Regions from separate parts of the Carboxylicivirga taeanensis genome, predicted to be linked through region 3. Evidence: riboswitches for the same ligand, from Rfam matches in the RefSeq annotation. Region 3 holds a riboswitch; each other region holds the start of a gene.

Region 1 (5,745 bases), on a different contig from region 3:
ATATTGTTCCTTTATTCATTCTTCTGCCTTAATGATGATGATGTCCGCAACAATCGTGTCCGTGATGATGGTGATGCGGCACATAACTCTCCAGTGTCTCCTTATCTACTGCCGTAATTAAGTCCACCTCACCTCTTTCCGCACTTTCCAAACGCTTAATCAGAATCTGTGCTAAATGATCTGAATCGCTTAACAGGGGCGCCACAAACACGTTACGATCAGAATGCTTTTGAGCAAACTCCGCAAATAAAACTTGCGCTTTATCCATATATACACCCGGAAAGAACACATAGGGAACAACAAGGATATTTTTATAGGGTAGCTTTTCGCAGATAGATAAGGCTTCAGGGACCGATGGGTAAGTCATGCGACTGCAGAAGCCATTGATAGCAAACCCATACTTATTGGACTCCTGCACCATGCGAGTTAACCGGGCTAAATCGCCATTGGCAGCTATTTTAGAAGCGCCAACTCCCAAGCCGAACAATAAGGTATCCTTCGGCTCAACCTTATTACCGTGTAAGGCTTTCTCAATCAAATCGTTTGACAAGTGCAACATATCCTCGCAATCGCCTATGTAATGGGCCATTTTAATGGAGACATTGTATTTGGCCTGCAACTGATACAGAATACAAGGAATATCCTTTTGAATGTGCACACCGGTAAACAAGAAAACCGGAACCGCTACTATCTCTGTAACCCCTTTTTGGGTCAGGCGCTTTACCCCTTCTTCGAAATCGGGTTCCGATAGTTCCAGAAAACCGGCTTCCACTTCATAATCGGGCAGCAGTGTCGCTACCTGGCGTGTGTAGTTCAGAAAGGCCTCTTCGCCTCGTTTAACACGGGTACCATGACCGCAGATTAAAACTCCTTTTTTAGACATGTGATATTTCTTGAGGTTTAATAGATTGTATTATGGGTTTTAATTGATTGGAGAAATTCACCACCTCACCAATAACCATGAGCGCTGGTGGCATAAACCCTCTATCCGCCATCGCCTCGCCAATGGTTTCCAGGGTGGCAGTCAGCATCTCCTGCTGAGGATAGGTCCCCCAACGAATCAGAGCCACCGGTGTTTCATTTTTCTTACCCCCGATGATTAGTTCATTGGCAATGCGTTGGGCATTACTTACCCCCATGTACACCACCAGGGTATCCGATGCTTTAGCGAGCGCCTGCCAATCCACCGAGTTCTTCCCTTTAGCCGGATGACCAGTCACGAACGTAACCGATGAGGCCACATGACGAGCCGTTACCGGAATGCCCATATAGGCAGGCACCGCCACACCAGAGGTAATTCCAGGTACCACTTCATAATCAATGCCGTTTTCAATGAGCGTTAATATCTCCTCAACGCCCCGGCCAAAAACAAACGGATCGCCACCTTTCAGACGGACGATGTTTTGGCCTTTGCCGGCATAATGCACCAACAATTCATTTAGGTCGTCTTGCGGATAAGTATGTTTGTCCTTCATCTTGCCAACATAGAGCCGTTCGCACGAAGCCGAACAATACTCCAGCAATTCTTTGTTCACCAGGTAATCGTACAGCACCACATCGGCCTGCTTAAGCAACTTAACGGCTTTTACGCTGACCAGGTCAGCATCGCCCGGGCCGGCACCAACCAGCCATACTTTCCCATATTTAGGATTCATTCTATTGAGTTAAGATTAATCTTGTTATTTTCAATCTGATGGATGAGTTCATCAATGAGACTATTCATCTCATCCTGATACTCTTGATTACCCGTTTCAAGCATCAACTTTCGCTTCTCACCAATCAACGCTACTTGTTCAGGCGTAATAGATGATAATTTAGACATGAAATACCTGCGCAAACGGGCCGACAAAGCAGGTGAAATTCCTTCCGTGGTAATTCCCACATTCAAATGCCCCACCTGACAGCTGGCCGGGATAATAAAATCGCCCTTGTCAGCGCCATCCACACTATTTGCTAAAACATTGTGGCTTTGAGCTTCTGAAATAATTTGTTGATTAACTGTTTGGTTATTGGTAGCGGCAAACACCAGGAAAAAGCCAACGACATCATCGTTTTGATAGCATCGGCTCCTATGCTTCATCCTGTTGTTGTTAACCAACTTCTGCAAAACCGGTGTTAATTCTTTGGAAATAACAGTTACGGCAGCACCGGCAGCAAGTAATTTGTTCACTTTTCGTTGTGCAACTTTACCGCCACCAACAACTAAACAAGCTTTATTTTTTATTTGGATATGAATCGGATAAAATTGCATGCTAATATTCTTTTAAAGCATCCAAAACACAGATCAACAATGCCCTGTTATCCTGATTCAACGAGTTATACAGATGTATCTTCATAGCGCCTTTAAACGCCCCGGAATGAAAGTGAAATGCATAAAAAAACATTCAGCACACTTCGACAATATACTTCTGCCAAAATGGTTAGTAACCATTCTGCAACAGTAAGTTGCCTTACGTACCTGCACTTTTTAGTGCCTTAAATATTGAATTGCTTTTTTATTCATGTATCAAACTTTTAAACCCGAAAGCTTTGATTAATAATCATTTGTTACATGGCAGGTTTTCTGACTTACTCCCTCCTGATTGCGCCTTCCCATTTCGTTAAACTGAAACAGTGACCTTTTGCAATGGAGTTAACAGAGCTTACAGCTGCGGGTACAGCTCCGGAATTACACCGGATTCCCTCTTTCCGTCAAAGTCCGAATAGGTTGACCTTGACTCACCATTTATGGCCACAAATGTAATACAATTTTGCAATCGCCAAACGAGTGACGACATTTTTCTTTAATGAATGATGTACGGCCTCAATTGCGTATATTTGCATTTTTGATAATGATTCTAACAGCCAACCAGTGCGTCAGTCCTGGTTCGAAAAGACCGAAAAGATGCTAAGCGAAAAAGATACAATTTGCGCCATATCAACCGCCCAGGGAATGGGTGCCATTGCAGTTATCCGTTTATCAGGCAATCAATCAATCGCTGTTTGCGAACAGCTGTTCAAACCAGCTAAAGCCGGAAAGAAATTGTCGGAACAAAAGGCCAACACCATTCATTTTGGCAGCATAACTGATGGCGATAAAGACATTGACGAGGTATTGGTTAGCGTTTTTAAAGCACCGCATTCTTTTACCGGTGAAGACATTATTGAAATAGCCTGCCATGGTGCTCCTTATATCCAGCAACAAATTCTTCAACTTCTTACCAGACATGGTGCCCGGCTCGCTACTGCCGGTGAGTTTACCCAACGTGCATTTATCAACGGTAAAATGGACCTGTCACAAGCTGAAGCAGTGGCTGATTTGATTGCTTCACGCAGCGAAGCAGCCCGCCGGGTGGCCCTGCAGCAGATGCGCGGTGGTTTCTCCAGTGAGCTGATTAACCTGCGTATGCATCTTCTCAACTTCATTTCTTTAATAGAACTAGAACTGGATTTTAGTGAAGAGGATGTGGAGTTTGCCAACCGTAGCGAACTCACCAAGTTGGTGAATGAGATTGAGGCTGTATTAAAAAAACTGGTGAACTCATTCTCGCTGGGTAATGCCATCAAAAATGGGATTCCTGTGGCTATAGTGGGACATACCAATGCGGGCAAATCCACCTTGTTAAATACCCTGTTGCAGGAAGAGCGTGCCATCGTTTCGGACATACACGGTACTACACGCGATGTGATTGAGGATACCATCAACATTGAAGGCATCAGCTTCCGCTTTATTGACACAGCCGGTATACGCGCCACTATAGATGAGATTGAGAACCTGGGCATAGAACGTACCTATGACAAAATCACTAAAGCTACCATCATCTTGCTGATGCTGGATGTGAACGACCCGGATGAGAAAATTCACGATGCCATCACTGATGTAAAACAGCGCATGGATGAGCATCAGCAGCTTATAGTGGTAATCAATAAAACCGATTTAGCCAATGAAGGCGTTCAGGAGCGTTTCCAAAAGAGCAGTTTCAAAGAGCTGTCGGGTACCGATGCCATTGTGCCCATCTCGGCCAAACAACAATTAAATATTGATGCCTTAACTGCTGCACTGCTTAAAACTGTTAACCTCTCAGCCATCGATAACGACGAGGTGATTGTTACCAATGTGCGCCATTACGAGGCTCTGCAAAAATCACACGAAGCCATCCTGCGTGTAGTCGATGGCCTGCAAACAGGTATCTCCGGCGATTTCCTGGCCCAGGATATTCGTGAAGTGCTGCATTTCCTTGGTGAGATAACCGGGCAAATAAATACAGACGAAGTATTGGGTAATATTTTCAAGAATTTCTGTATCGGGAAGTAATTTACATATCTAATAATAAACACATTAGCAACACTACCTCCTTCTCAAAAGTTTCTTTATATCTGCTTTTGTGAGATGTATTTTTATTAATAATGCTTACATACTCGCTTAACACTAAACTTTTCTGTTTTAAGTTATCTTCAAATATTGAACTCCAATTCTTAATAATAAATCAATGACTTACTCTGAGAACCATATAGAATGAAAAGAAGGAGGGAATGCCAATTAATTGAATTAAGCCTTCCCCTCTTTCCTACTATTTCTAACTTTCTTTAATTATCTGTCAATAAAAATAGCATTGTTCTAAGCTATTTTTATTTTAAATCCATTTTCGAAATTTGTGAATAATCACCCCTAATGACATTAAAGATATCCATCATTTCTTGTACTTTATCCGGATTGTTTTCGGCCAGATTATTCTGCTGTTCAATATCTTCTATCAGATTATACAATTGATATTCTTGAGCATTCGCAAGTTCAATATTAACAAGATTATTTTTGGCCGGGCCTTTATACGGGGGTATCAATATCCAATCACCATAGCGCAGTGCTGTACGCGTAGTCGCCTCTATAACAAGAGACTCACGACCTTTATTGCCCTTCCCTAAGAAAGCAGTAAGCAAATCCTTACTATCGGTTGAGGATTCGTTTGTGCCAACTAACTTTGCTAAAGAAGCCAATAAATCAATTTGACAAACTAAAGCATCTGAAATGCCGGGCTGAATAGTACCTTTCCAATAGGTAATAAATGGAACTCTTGTCCCAGCTTCAAACAAACTGTACTTTCCACCACGCAATGGACCTGCCGGAGTATGATTCCCTAATTTCTCAACCGCATCATCAAAATAGCCGTCATTCAATACAGGTCCGTTATCACTTGAAAATACAATTAATGTATTATCTAAAATGCCTTCTTCCTCCAAAGTTTTAATAAATTCTCCAACACACCAATCTGCCTCGAGAATGACATCACCCCGAGGGCCCATGCCCGATTTACCTTCAAAACGAGGGTGAGGTGTTCGCGGCACATGAGGTTGCTGCATGGCATAATACAAGAAGAAGGGTTTATCCTTGTGTGACTTGACATATTCTTGCACTTTCACTAAAAAGTGATCGGCCATATCGATATCGCTCCATTTAGCTGCTTCACCACCTTTCATGTAGCCAATACGAGGCACACCATTTACAATTGTTGAGTTATGACCATGATGCCACATCATCTCACAAAGTTCAGGATTATCTTTACCTGTTGGCTGGCCTTCAAAGTTATTTTTATAATCTATTTCAATCGGGTCATTGGCATCGAGGCCTTGTACCAATCCATCTTTTAAATATACAGTTGGCACACGATCCTGTGTGGCAGCCATGTAATAGGCATAATCAAATCCTACTTCATTAGGACCTGGCGAAACAGTCTTATTCCAATCAACATGACCTGTGCCAAGGCCTAA
Region 2 (5,745 bases), on a different contig from region 3:
GTACTTATCCGGTTGATCGCTCAATTTTGTTCTTTATCAATCGATTGTCCGATTTGTTTTTCAGCCTTTCGCGAGCAGCCATGGAAGAAGCGCATTTAACAGAAGAGCGCTGGAAAGCCTTTTTATATAATCGGGGAAAATAAGAGCACAGCATTTGCTGTAGCTTTTTTTCTAACTTTGCAGCAAAATTATTCCGATGATAGAGAAACATACCTGCCGTCAGATTGGCGTTATTGTTAAAACACATGGCATAGCCGGAGAAGTTGTAGTGCGCCTGTTCAGTGAGTTTTCTATAGAAGATCTGGATAGCGAATTTCTTTTTTTAGAGCTGGATGGTGGGTTAGTTCCATTTTACCTGGAAGAAGCACGCGAAAAGAACCAAACAGATGTGTTGGTTAAGTTGGAGCAATTAGCTAACGATCAGGCTGCTTTGAAGGTTATTGATGCGCCTGTTTATATGCCAAAGCAAGAGACTGAAGCAGAAGAGGAGGAAGCTCCGTTCTCAGCTTATCAACTGGTTGGCTATCAATGTCAGGCCGTTGGTTATGGTTACATTGGTGAGATTGTTGCCATTCGTGAAATTTCAAAAAATCCCCTGTTTGAGCTGGAGCACGATGGAGAGGAAATCTTAATCCCAATTGTCGATCATTTTATTGCGGGTATCGACGATGAAAAAAGGGAAGTCGTTTTTGACCTCCCCGATGGATTAATCTAAGCGACTGGGCGATTAGAATGTTGTTTTTTCGTGTTTGCTGATTGCTTCACGCCATTCTGCTTTGAGTTCGATTGCATTTTCGTTGATTTTATGAAACGCCACCATTACCGACTTACAAATGGCTTTGACCTCTTTAGAGTCGGAGTTTATCACCTGCTGAACCATGTTCAGACTCTTGGTACCCAGGCGTGTAATGGCCGTTTTAACCTCCATTTTATTCTTCAAATAAATTGGAGATAAAAAATCGGTATTAATATTCGCAACGATAAGCGTTTCGTCTCCTTTAAAGATTTGACCGGATAGCACATCCTGCATGTAGTGCATTCGTCCCAAATCAAAATACTCCTGTATCGTGGAGTTATTAACATGTCCTAAACCGTCAATGTCGTTAAAGCGGATTTGTATGGGCGTGCTATGATAAAATGTTGTTTCGTTCATGTAATAAAGCTTAGAGCTAATAGCCCATTATTCTCTGATAATTGTTACTTGTCCGTCTTTAGCGAGTTTAATAATGCTCGATGGTGCCGGATTAGCAGTTTCCTCCTGTCTGAACTTAACGATGTAATCCACACCCGTTTTAACGGCGTCACTCACCTGAGCAAAATTCTGTGGCGATGGTTCACCGCTTATATTCGCTGACGTGGAGATAATCGGTTTTTTGAACCTTACACACAGCTGCTTAGAAAATTCTTCCTCCGTGATGCGAATGCCCACGCTTCCATCTTCGCCCAGCAGGTTAGGTGCCAGGTTTTTGGCATCGTCGTAAATGATGGTCAATGGTTTGGTAGTCAGCTCAGCCATGTCATAAGCTACTTCCGGAATATCATTTACATAACCAGCCAGTTTTGCAGTGCTATCCAGAAGCACCAGCATGCTTTTTGAGTCGGCACGTTGCTTCAAGTCATAAATTCTTTTTACGGCATCAGCATTGGTGGCATCGCAGCCTATGCCCCATATGGTGTCGGTTGGGTAAAGAATGATTCCACCGTTTCGCAATACTTCAAGCGCTTGTTTTAAATCGTCGTGCATGGTCTGTTTTTTGATGGCAAGATAGGAAAAAGGGAAAAGATGGGGAAGATTTGAGTGAAAACATAATGTTCATCACGTAGCATGAAAGGTTAAACAAAAAATGTTAAAAACGGATAGAGAATTAATATAAAACCATATTTTTGCGGCGCATTTAGGTTTACAAAAGCCACAACGGCCGCTGTAATGAAAAGGGAATCCGGTGTAAATCCGGAGCTGTACCCGCAGCTGTAAGCCCCATTTAGGTTTCAAATGCTTCAGCCACTGTCAGGCGCACTGATGGGAAGGCCATTTGAAACGGGGTGAGCCAGAAGACCTGCCTGTTTGCACGACAGTATTCTTTGCTTTCGGGATAAAAGCGAGATGATAGCCAGGCTATTCATACATTTTTTTCCAACGTGAATATTGTCTTTAAAGATTTATAAACAACTTAAAAGACAAAATTAGAATGAAACGAATTTCTTTCGCCATTTTATTGGCGTTGAGTGCCGTTTGTGCTTTTTCACAAACCATCCACAAGGACACTTTTCTTATTAAATCGATTGACATCGAGGCTGATGTGGTGTTTGAGAAACATCCGACTGCATTAAAAACAATGGAGCCCTTAAAGCACATTCCAATTACTGTGTCTACTGTTAATCACAAACAGATAGAAGAACGTGCGGTAAATAATCTGAATGAAGCTTTACGATACACTACAGGTGTACGGCCAACAATTAATTACGGTGGTTTTCAAACCTTCCGTTTCAGAGGTTTCGGGCAGCCTGTAATTATGGTTGATGGCGCCCGAGATGAGCGAATGAACTGGTCGAGCAGTGCCCCGGTTACTAGTCTTACTGCTGTTGAGAGCATCGAGTTTTTAAAAGGGCCTGCATCAGTAGTGTACGGCCACTCAGCTGTAGGCGGTATTTTAAATATTGTGCGTAAGCAGCCTACTGAAGAAACAACGGGCAATGCGCGTGTTGGGTATGGAGCATGGAACAAAAAGCGCATGAATCTTGGTGCAGGTGGGGCTATTGCTTCACCCTTAACCTACCGTTTTGATGCCGGTTATGCTGATAGTGACGGATGGCGCGATAACAAAACTAATACAGCCAATGCTTATCTGGCTCTTGACTGGCAGCTCAACGATAACAATGTAATTAAGTTCAAGGCCGGAGCCAATGATGATTTTTATGCGACAGAAGCAGGTATGCCTGCGGTTACGAATGATATTTTTGATGCAACAACCAATAAGCAAGTATATGAGATTGGTGATCTGCCGGCTGGTTTTAAACGTGAGCAGCGCTATAACGATCCATCCGATTATTTGACGCATACTAATTATAACATTGCACTTGCATGGGAGCACACTTTTGGTGCAGTCACCCGTTTGGTAACAGGTATCTCCTATAATGATGATGACATCGACTATTTCTCCACAGAAGAGTTGAGTTATCTGACCTCAAATGAGTCCATTTACGATCATTACTACCTAAGTGGAGACAATAAAAAGTACATCTGTCTGGATTCGTTGCAACGAACTTTTCCACTGCGTTTTTCGCACAAAACAAAAACCTTGCAGTACAATGCCGATGTGTATCACGAGTTTACTACAGGAGGCTTAAAGCATTCTTTTGTTGGCGGCTATTCATTGCTTTATCTCGACCGTGTGAGCTACACAGGCTATAATGTGGGGCAGGATGTATATGGTGACGGACTGTTTGCTAAAGTTTCGGTGGTTGATCCTGTTTTAAATCAAGGCTATTTGAAAACTAAATTTTCAGGTGCTCGCGTAATGAGTGATGCCTCACATGGCTTATATTTTCAGGATGTTATTGATGTCATGCCGCAATTGAAGGCGATGTTAGGTGGTCGTTTTGATTTATATAAGTATAACTATCAACGAGCAACCGTTACCAATGGACTCGATTATGAGTTTAATCCGGATAGCCCGGAGCAGTCCATTACCAATAAAGCATTTTCTTATCGTGCCGGATTGGTGTATTTGCCTTATGAGGATTTGTCTATTTATGCTTCTGCATCTAGCTTCTTTAAGCCTTATCGTAGTGTGTTTAACTCCAACTATATCTATATAGATAAAAATGGAGAAGAGTTTCAGCCTGAAGAAGGCGAAGAGGTATATGAGCCGCAACAAGGTTATCAGCTAGAAGGAGGTATTAAATGGGAGTTGGGTGCGCGATTAAATGTGAATGCGAGTTCGTATTATATCCTGAAGGAGAGTATTGTACAATATTTGGAAAAAACCGAAGCAGGTAAACAAGTTTATGGACAAGTTGGAGCTGTTGATTCGAAAGGTTTTGAATTGGATGTTATTGCTTATCCATTCAAAGGCATGTCTGTTAATGCCGGATACAGTTATAACGAGACGCGCTACAGAGCTTTTGCCAATAATCCTTATATGAGCGATTACAGTTACGAAGGCAATGCATTGACGCATACGCCGGAAAATCAATTTTTTGCATGGGCCAACTACACGGTACAAAGTGGGTTGTTGAAAAATCTGAGCATTGGAGGTGGCACCCGTTATACCGATGACGTTTTTACAAATGCCTCAAATGCCATTGTGTTGCCGGCCTATTGGGTGAGCGATGCTACAGTAGCTTATACTTTGGATAATGTCACATTGCGTTTGAATGCGAATAATATTGCTGATGAGTATTACTTCGATAATACAGTATATAGCGCTCAGTATGTACCTGGTATGGGGCGTTCGTTCGAAGCTTCAATGAGTATTAATTTTTAAGTAGATGATTAAATTGCTTAAACGATTCATGTTTTCGGTTCATCGCTGGACCGGATTCGTAATGAGTCTGCTTTTTGTAATGTGGTTTATATCAGGAGTGGTGATGATTTACCACTCCTTTCCCAAACCTAAAACGCAGGCTTACTTTCAAAAACAAAAAGCGCTTTCGCTGAAGGACAGTATTTTGTCACCTGTTTCTGCTATTGAAGGGCATCCAAGTTCTTCTCTTACGCTGGAGATGTTTAATGATAAGCCTGTTTATCGCTTGCCAGGTAAGACCGCGCAAATGTTTGATGCAGCTACCTTAACACCCATCGATAGCATCGATGAAAATGGAAGCGCACAGTTGATACAAGCCGTTTACTCCTCTCCTGTTAAGAAACGCGAATTCCTGACTGATTACGATTCTTGGATTCCGTGGTCGCATTATAAGGCGCATTTTACAATACATAAATACTGGCTTGATGATGAGTTTAATTCTGAGGTTTATGTATCGGGAACGAATGGTCAAATAGTGCAGGAAACTACACGTTTCTCACGTTGGATGGCCCGTATTGGCGCTATTCCGCACTGGTTGTATTTTAAGCAGTTGCGATTAAACGCTCTCTTGTGGGTCGATGTGGTTTTCTGGCTGAGTTGTATTGGTTGTTTTGTATGCGTGTCAGGTGTTGTGGCTGGTTTGGTTCGATTTAAGCGTAAACGTAAAACTCGTGCTCTTGACGTAAGTCCATATAAAAAAGCCGTCTTACGATGGCACCATTTAAGTGGACTTGTTTTTGGGGTGTTTGTGTTTACCTTCATCCTGAGTGGTCTGATGTCGCTTGCCGATTTACCTTCATGGCTTTTTTCAAAGGAACAGCCCATTGATTATTATCGCTTGTGGAATGCTGATGAGTTAACCGTTGATGAGGTTGGAACCGGTTTTAACGAAGTTTTGAAGCATAAGGCAGAAAGCTCTGTTAAACGCATTGTTTGCCGAAAACAGATGGAACGCTGTTTTTACGAAGTATATACCAATACCCTTCAAACCCCTGAATGCTTTATGGTGAAAGGGCAGCAGATTTTGGTTTTGCAGCCATTAAGTGAAAGTTGTTTACATTCTTTCCTGCAAAGTCGCTTACCCGATGTGCTGTATAGTATTCGTTTTGTAGAAGATTATTCAACAATCGTAAGAAATAAGAAGCATATGGCAGCAACAGCCGGTTATGAAATTAAACTGGATGATGCTTTTCAAACGCGATTAATTGTAGATGCTCAA
Region 3 (5,745 bases):
AACGCAGTAACGTGGCTTCACAATTCCGTCGGTAATTCCGTTCTCGTTTTGTTTAAAACTGGTAGCATCAACGTAATTTATTTGGTCAACGTTGTTACCCATGAAATATACCTTTCCTTTGTAATTATAGGCATACTGCACATTTGAAACCATGTGTTTCCCATTTACATAGGTAAAATAGCCGTTGGTTATCTCATCGGTCACTTTATCATACAAGGAAATGGTTGTTTTTTCGCCGGAGTAACCACCATAGTTAATCACATAGCTAAACTCACTGACAGTTACCACTTTCTCAGTGGAATCTTTAACACCTCCATTGTCAACAATTAGTTTAACAGGGTACTTGCCACCAACCTGATAGGTGTGCTCGGGTGTTTCCTCTGTTGAAGTCTCCCCATCACCAAAGTGCCACTGGTAGCTGGTTGCTCCTGCCGAATAGTTGGTAAAAGTTACTGCTTCGCCAACCGAAACAGCATAAGAAGAAGCCTCAAACTGAGCCTTCACAACTGGTTGCGCGTCATCATCCTCACAAGAGGTAAAGAAAAAGACTGAAACCAGCATTACTGCTAAACAACTTAAAAGATTGCTTTTCATTTTTCTAATATTAAGGTTTTATTTTATTTGAAATTATACGTTATACTCACCCTGTAATTGGCCCGGGGCATTGGATACCCGTAGGACGACTGATAGTCCTTATTCGTAAGATTATTAAACGAACCGGCAATACGCAGAACGTTGTCGCGATTGATTTGGCAGCGATAAGCCAACTGAGCATTTAAAAGGACTAATTCCGGAAGCATTTTGTCGCCCTGCGAGATGTATTGTTCGTCAGTATAACTCGCATCAAGCCCGGCCATAATGTTTTTATAGGAGCCATTAACATACAGTACGCCCCTGTGCAACGGCACGTACTCCAGTTGCCGTCCGATGGCCATGTTTTCGCTATTGGAGTTATTGGCAGCCTTTCTAACCACCGGATTGTAGGTGTAATTCATTCCGCTATTAAGCCCGTATTGACCCAATATCCAGTTCCAGTCGGTACTGATTTCGAGGCCTTTGCTTTGCACGCGCTGCACATTTTGAGCTTCCCATCCCCCATTATTTACCCATAGTAGCCAGTTGTCCACATCTAAATAAAACGCATTGAGTTTGAGATGTCCAACAAGCTGTTCGCTGGCATAGCTCAGTTTTGTCCCCAGCTCGTAATTCATCCCTTTTTCTGGCTTCAGGTCTGGATTCCCACCTGGTATCCAATAGCGATCATTAAAGGTGGGCACCCGATAGCTGCGCGACACATTTCCTGTAAAACTCCACACATACGAATCGCCCGAAACAGCATTGAAAGAGAAGCCCAAAGCTGGTGTTAAGGGCACCGAATAGTTGGTTACAAAAGCTTGTCGAATGTTGATCGTTAAGGTTAACTTATTAAAGAAACTATGGAAATAGGAAAGATACAGATCTGTCCAGTTTTCATGACTCAGGTCCGTATCATAAGCATACACATCCGGATAAATGGATTTCAGGCTCACGCCTGTTTTAATGCCATTGTTGATGCCCAGCTTATAATCGGCCTCAGCTTTTCCTAAAACACGCTGGGTTGCAATGTTATCTGTTGACTGGTTGTGAACCGAATTATCGTATACATAGCCTGCTCCAACCAACCATGAAACCCGCTGCTGTTTACTGGTATACTCCGACCATAAGCGCACATGCTCATCCATCAATGTTTCGCGAACATTGGGCTGAAGGGCATTTGTTTGCATATTCTGCTGAATCTCGTGCCAGTCGTGCTCAAACCAGGCCTTAAACGTTAAAGCGCTTCTTTCATTAAACCGGTAGTTAAACTCCTGGATAACTCCCTTGTTATCGATGCTGGCATTTTGTTGAACATCCTCCCCAAAATCGCCTTTCTTGTCATAATCATAGGTCGTGTTATAGAAAGGGAAATCGTTGGCTTTAGCATAATAGAAAGCTCGTGTAACACCTTCCCACTTACCATTACCATAAAAGAGTTTTGTTCCGTACAACTGTTCTCCAAAGGAGCCATTGGCCACACGCAGCTCCGCTTTCAGGCCATCCACCCAATAGTTGTTCATCCCTAAATGAATAGCGCCCCCAATACTTCCTGAACCATTTACAACAGAAGCACTGCCATACTGCAAGCCAATTTCGTCGAACAGATACATGGGTACATTGCTCACATTGGAATGCCCCAGTGTTAAAGAATTGATATTGATACCACCAAAATTAATACTGGTGTGGTCGGGTGAGGTCCCTCTCAGGCGAATAGTTGATAAGGAACCCGCCATGCCTTTAACTGCCACGGGTGTGTATCGCAACAGCAACTGCTCCAGGCTTCCATCTTGCATCGCCAGAAATTGCGCCTGTTTTACTTTTTCAATTTTAGAGCCGGCCTGAAAACGGCTGATACTATGCCCCGTTACCACCACCTCTTCGACTCTCACTGAATCACGCACCACATCATCGCCCAAAACTGGCAACGACGCCACCAAAAACACCACTAACAGTTTACACCTCATCTTTTTCCAGGTTAATTAAACTGTTCTGACAATACGGATATTGAATACACAAAGAATGTATCGTTCTGCATTTATTCCGAATGACATGAACAATTGAATACTCTTTGGCAGGTCTTCTGACTTATTCCACCGCAACCGCCTTCCCGTTCCCCGAACAGTGGCTTTGTTGATTACGGCTTTATTCCGGCCTGATGCCGGAAGGAACTTACAGCAGCGGATACTGTTGCCGACTCTCACGGCATTCCCTCTTCATCACGTGGCACTGATGATGCCTTGTGAACCAAATCGGTGCAAAAGTAATGGAAAAGTAAATCAGAAAAAATCTTTTTCCGACTTTTTTATCTGAAATAGTGCATTCGTCTGGCTGACAATTAATGACAACATTTTACCTCCGTGGTGTCCTCTTTAAATTCCGGACTGAGGTATGGGATGCCCAGGTTCATGCCACGAAGGATAAACAGCAATCCAAGCAGGATGATAAAGACGGGAATGGCTCGACGGAGTCGATGCAAGAAACGGCTTTTGATGATGTTGGCGAAATAGGCGACCGCAAACATTAAAGGCAAAGTGCCCAAACCAAAAAACACCATAAACAAAACGCTATTACTAAGGCTGCTGGAAGTGATGGCTCTGGAAATAGCCACATACACCAAACCACAAGGTAAAAAACCATTTAACACACCAATAACCAGCAGGTTACTTAGCCGCTTTCGGTTTAGCGAGTCGCCAATCTTCTTTTTCAGGGTGCTATAGATGGAGGTGGATACTTTACTGGTTGACTTTGGCAGCTTTATGACCCCCGGTAACACAACGGACAGTATCATAAGCACCCCGCAGGCAATGGACACCCACTGCTGCACACCTGACAGCTTCAGGCCGGCACCCAGTAGGCCAAAAATTAAACCGAGCAAGCCATAGGTAACCGCCCGGCCTATATTGTACAAAACAGCCCCGGTGGCTTTTTGAGCAACAGAACGCGTAGGTAAAGGTAAGGCCAACGCGAGCGGGCCGCACATGCCTACGCAATGCAAGCTCCCCAGGAAACCAAAAATAAATCCTTCTAATATGTACATGGCGAATTAATCTACAAAAATAGCCTGTTTGGTGAGATAAGGTTGCCCATTGGCCTGCCATTCAATAATTAGCTCATACTTACCACCTCTCAAAGCATCTTTTGTTATCCTCATCTGATAGGCTGCATTCAGTTTAATCTCTTGCTCTATATCCAAATCTTTATCTGATGGCCTGTATAAGTGCACCAGTCCGCTGATGGCATTTGCATCAGCAATATCATCAGGAAACTGAATCAACAAGGATTCGCCCAATGACACCTCTACTTTTTTGCTTAGCGCATGATAGTTTTTAAGTTTTTCAATCTGATCATCGTACTTCAGCTCTTTAGGATAGTAATCTTCAGTTACCATGTCTATGCGCTCGTTGGTTACAATAAATACGAGGCTTACAAATCCTAAAACAGCAGTTGCGATTACTACTACAATGCCATGTCCCCAATTAAATTTCATCGGTATGTGTTTTTGTTAGGTTACTTAGTCGTTTAGGGGCCTACAAAAGTGGTGTGAATGGTTTCAATCAACTCCTCCCCGTTGTAGATACCCAGTACAACAGGGGTGTTGCTGCCGCTCATTTGCTCTTTAGTTAGTTTCACCAAAAAAGCTCCCTGTATCTTTTCCTGCTTCTTCACCGTCATGCTGCTCCCTGCTAACTCCACCTTTCCTTCAGGAGACACCAGTTTGATGCTAAGATGCCCTTCATTATCTGTTTTATTGATGATCTTATAATTATAAATATTGGAATACGTGTTTTCATCCAGTTTTTGATACAAAGACCCCTGTACGCGCAATATGGTAGTTTCGTAGCTCGAACGTAAGGTGAACAGCACTACTAAAACACCAATTAAAGCAGCCGTTAAAGCCGTGTAAGCAACAACGCGGGGCGTCCATTTGAATGACGAACCATTGATGATGTTATTTTGCGAAGTGATGCGGATGAGTCCTTCCGGCAAATTATACCGACGCATGGTACTGTCGCAGGCATCCATACAGGCTGTGCAATTAATGCACTCCAGCTGTATGCCATTGCGAATATCAATACCGGTTGGACAAACGCTCACACATTTATGACAATTCACGCAATCGCCCTTTCCGGCAGCCGCACGGTCTTCTCCATTGCGCATGGGTGCCCGCCCCTCTCCTCGCTTATAATCGTAGGTCACCATCAGGGTATTGTTGTCGAGCAAGGCACCTTGCAGCCGACCATAAGGGCACACCAGTGAGCAGACTTGTTCCCTGAAATAGGCGAAGACAAAATAGAAGGCCCCGGTAAACACCATTATGGCAATAAACACGCTCATATTTTCGGCGGGTGAACTCACAATGTACTGATGCACAGTTTCCGCTCCTACAATATAGGCCATCATCGTGTGGGTAATCGCCCAGGAAATCACAATGAAAATAAAATGCTTCAGCACCGAACGCCACACCTTGTCAAAGGTATCTTCCCCTTTGGCCCTGATGCGCTGCTGATCGCCACTTCCCTCAATCCAGTATTCAATCCGACGAAACACCATTTCCATAAAAATGGTTTGCGGGCAGGCCCAGCCACACCAAATACGGCCATACACCACCGTAAAGGTGACGATGGAAATAATAATGGTAATCAGGCCAATTACAAACAAATGAAAATCCTGTGGCCAAAAGACCACTCCAAACAATACAAACTTTCGCTGCAGAATGTTGAACAATAATAAGGGCTCATCCCCAACTTTAATATGTGGTGCTGCAAATAAAAACACCAGAAGAATCACCCCTACAATCGTGCGGGCATTGTAATATTTCCCCTTGGGCTGGTTGGCATACACCCAGTTACGCCGCCCCTCTTCATTCATGGTCACTATCCGATCGCGAAAAGAATTTTGGTCGTTGTTCATTTGATTTATTTGGAAATCTGGTTATTTGCAAATTTGATTAACTGTAATAATTGTCAATTCTAATATTATACTAACAACTTCATTATTTCGGCAATCCTTTGTGAAAAGCATTCAATTTATTAGACAACTCATTAATCTCTCCTCTATATTGCTCTAGGGCATTATCATCAATATATCCCAAGTCGTTTGACAAAATCAACTGATTTAATACTTCCAATAAGCTTGTAAAAGCAATTTCAATAAACCGAGCTCGTTCTT

Evidence for each region. A riboswitch is a leader RNA that binds a small molecule or an ion and turns the genes downstream of it on or off. The one in region 3 is predicted to bind cobalamin.
Region 1: linked by a shared signal. The riboswitch ahead of ACSX1H_RS08460 (precorrin-2 dehydrogenase/sirohydrochlorin ferrochelatase family protein) and the one ahead of ACSX1H_RS17115 (TonB-dependent receptor plug domain-containing protein) in region 3 are both predicted to bind cobalamin.
Region 2: linked by a shared signal. The riboswitch ahead of ACSX1H_RS01950 (TonB-dependent receptor) and the one ahead of ACSX1H_RS17115 (TonB-dependent receptor plug domain-containing protein) in region 3 are both predicted to bind cobalamin.

What each region holds. Positions count from the first base shown of each region.
Region 1 covers NZ_JBPUSJ010000004.1:317,289-323,033, reverse strand. Annotated here, with positions in the region: gene cobI (precorrin-2 C(20)-methyltransferase) at 1-19, opposite strand, end outside; gene ACSX1H_RS08470 (sirohydrochlorin chelatase) at 29-883, opposite strand; gene cobA (uroporphyrinogen-III C-methyltransferase) at 876-1,655, opposite strand; gene ACSX1H_RS08460 (precorrin-2 dehydrogenase/sirohydrochlorin ferrochelatase family protein) at 1,652-2,251, opposite strand; cobalamin riboswitch at 2,537-2,741, opposite strand; gene mnmE (tRNA uridine-5-carboxymethylaminomethyl(34) synthesis GTPase MnmE) at 2,852-4,294, shown strand; gene ACSX1H_RS08450 (sulfatase family protein) at 4,609-5,745, opposite strand, start outside.
Region 2 covers NZ_JBPUSJ010000001.1:443,303-449,047, reverse strand. Annotated here, with positions in the region: gene ACSX1H_RS01970 (cob(I)yrinic acid a,c-diamide adenosyltransferase) at 1-143, shown strand, start outside; gene rimM (ribosome maturation factor RimM) at 197-715, shown strand; gene ACSX1H_RS01960 (acyl-CoA thioesterase) at 728-1,153, opposite strand; gene ACSX1H_RS01955 (L-threonylcarbamoyladenylate synthase) at 1,181-1,744, opposite strand; cobalamin riboswitch at 1,881-2,079, shown strand; gene ACSX1H_RS01950 (TonB-dependent receptor) at 2,190-4,487, shown strand; gene ACSX1H_RS01945 (PepSY domain-containing protein) at 4,492-5,745, shown strand, end outside.
Region 3 covers NZ_JBPUSJ010000016.1:23,803-29,547, reverse strand. Annotated here, with positions in the region: gene ACSX1H_RS17120 (PKD domain-containing protein) at 1-594, opposite strand, end outside; gene ACSX1H_RS17115 (TonB-dependent receptor plug domain-containing protein) at 618-2,540, opposite strand; cobalamin riboswitch at 2,630-2,840, opposite strand; gene ACSX1H_RS17110 (sulfite exporter TauE/SafE family protein) at 2,912-3,613, opposite strand; gene ACSX1H_RS17105 (FixH family protein) at 3,620-4,063, opposite strand; gene ccoG (cytochrome c oxidase accessory protein CcoG) at 4,096-5,487, opposite strand; gene ACSX1H_RS17095 (four helix bundle protein) at 5,570-5,745, opposite strand, start outside.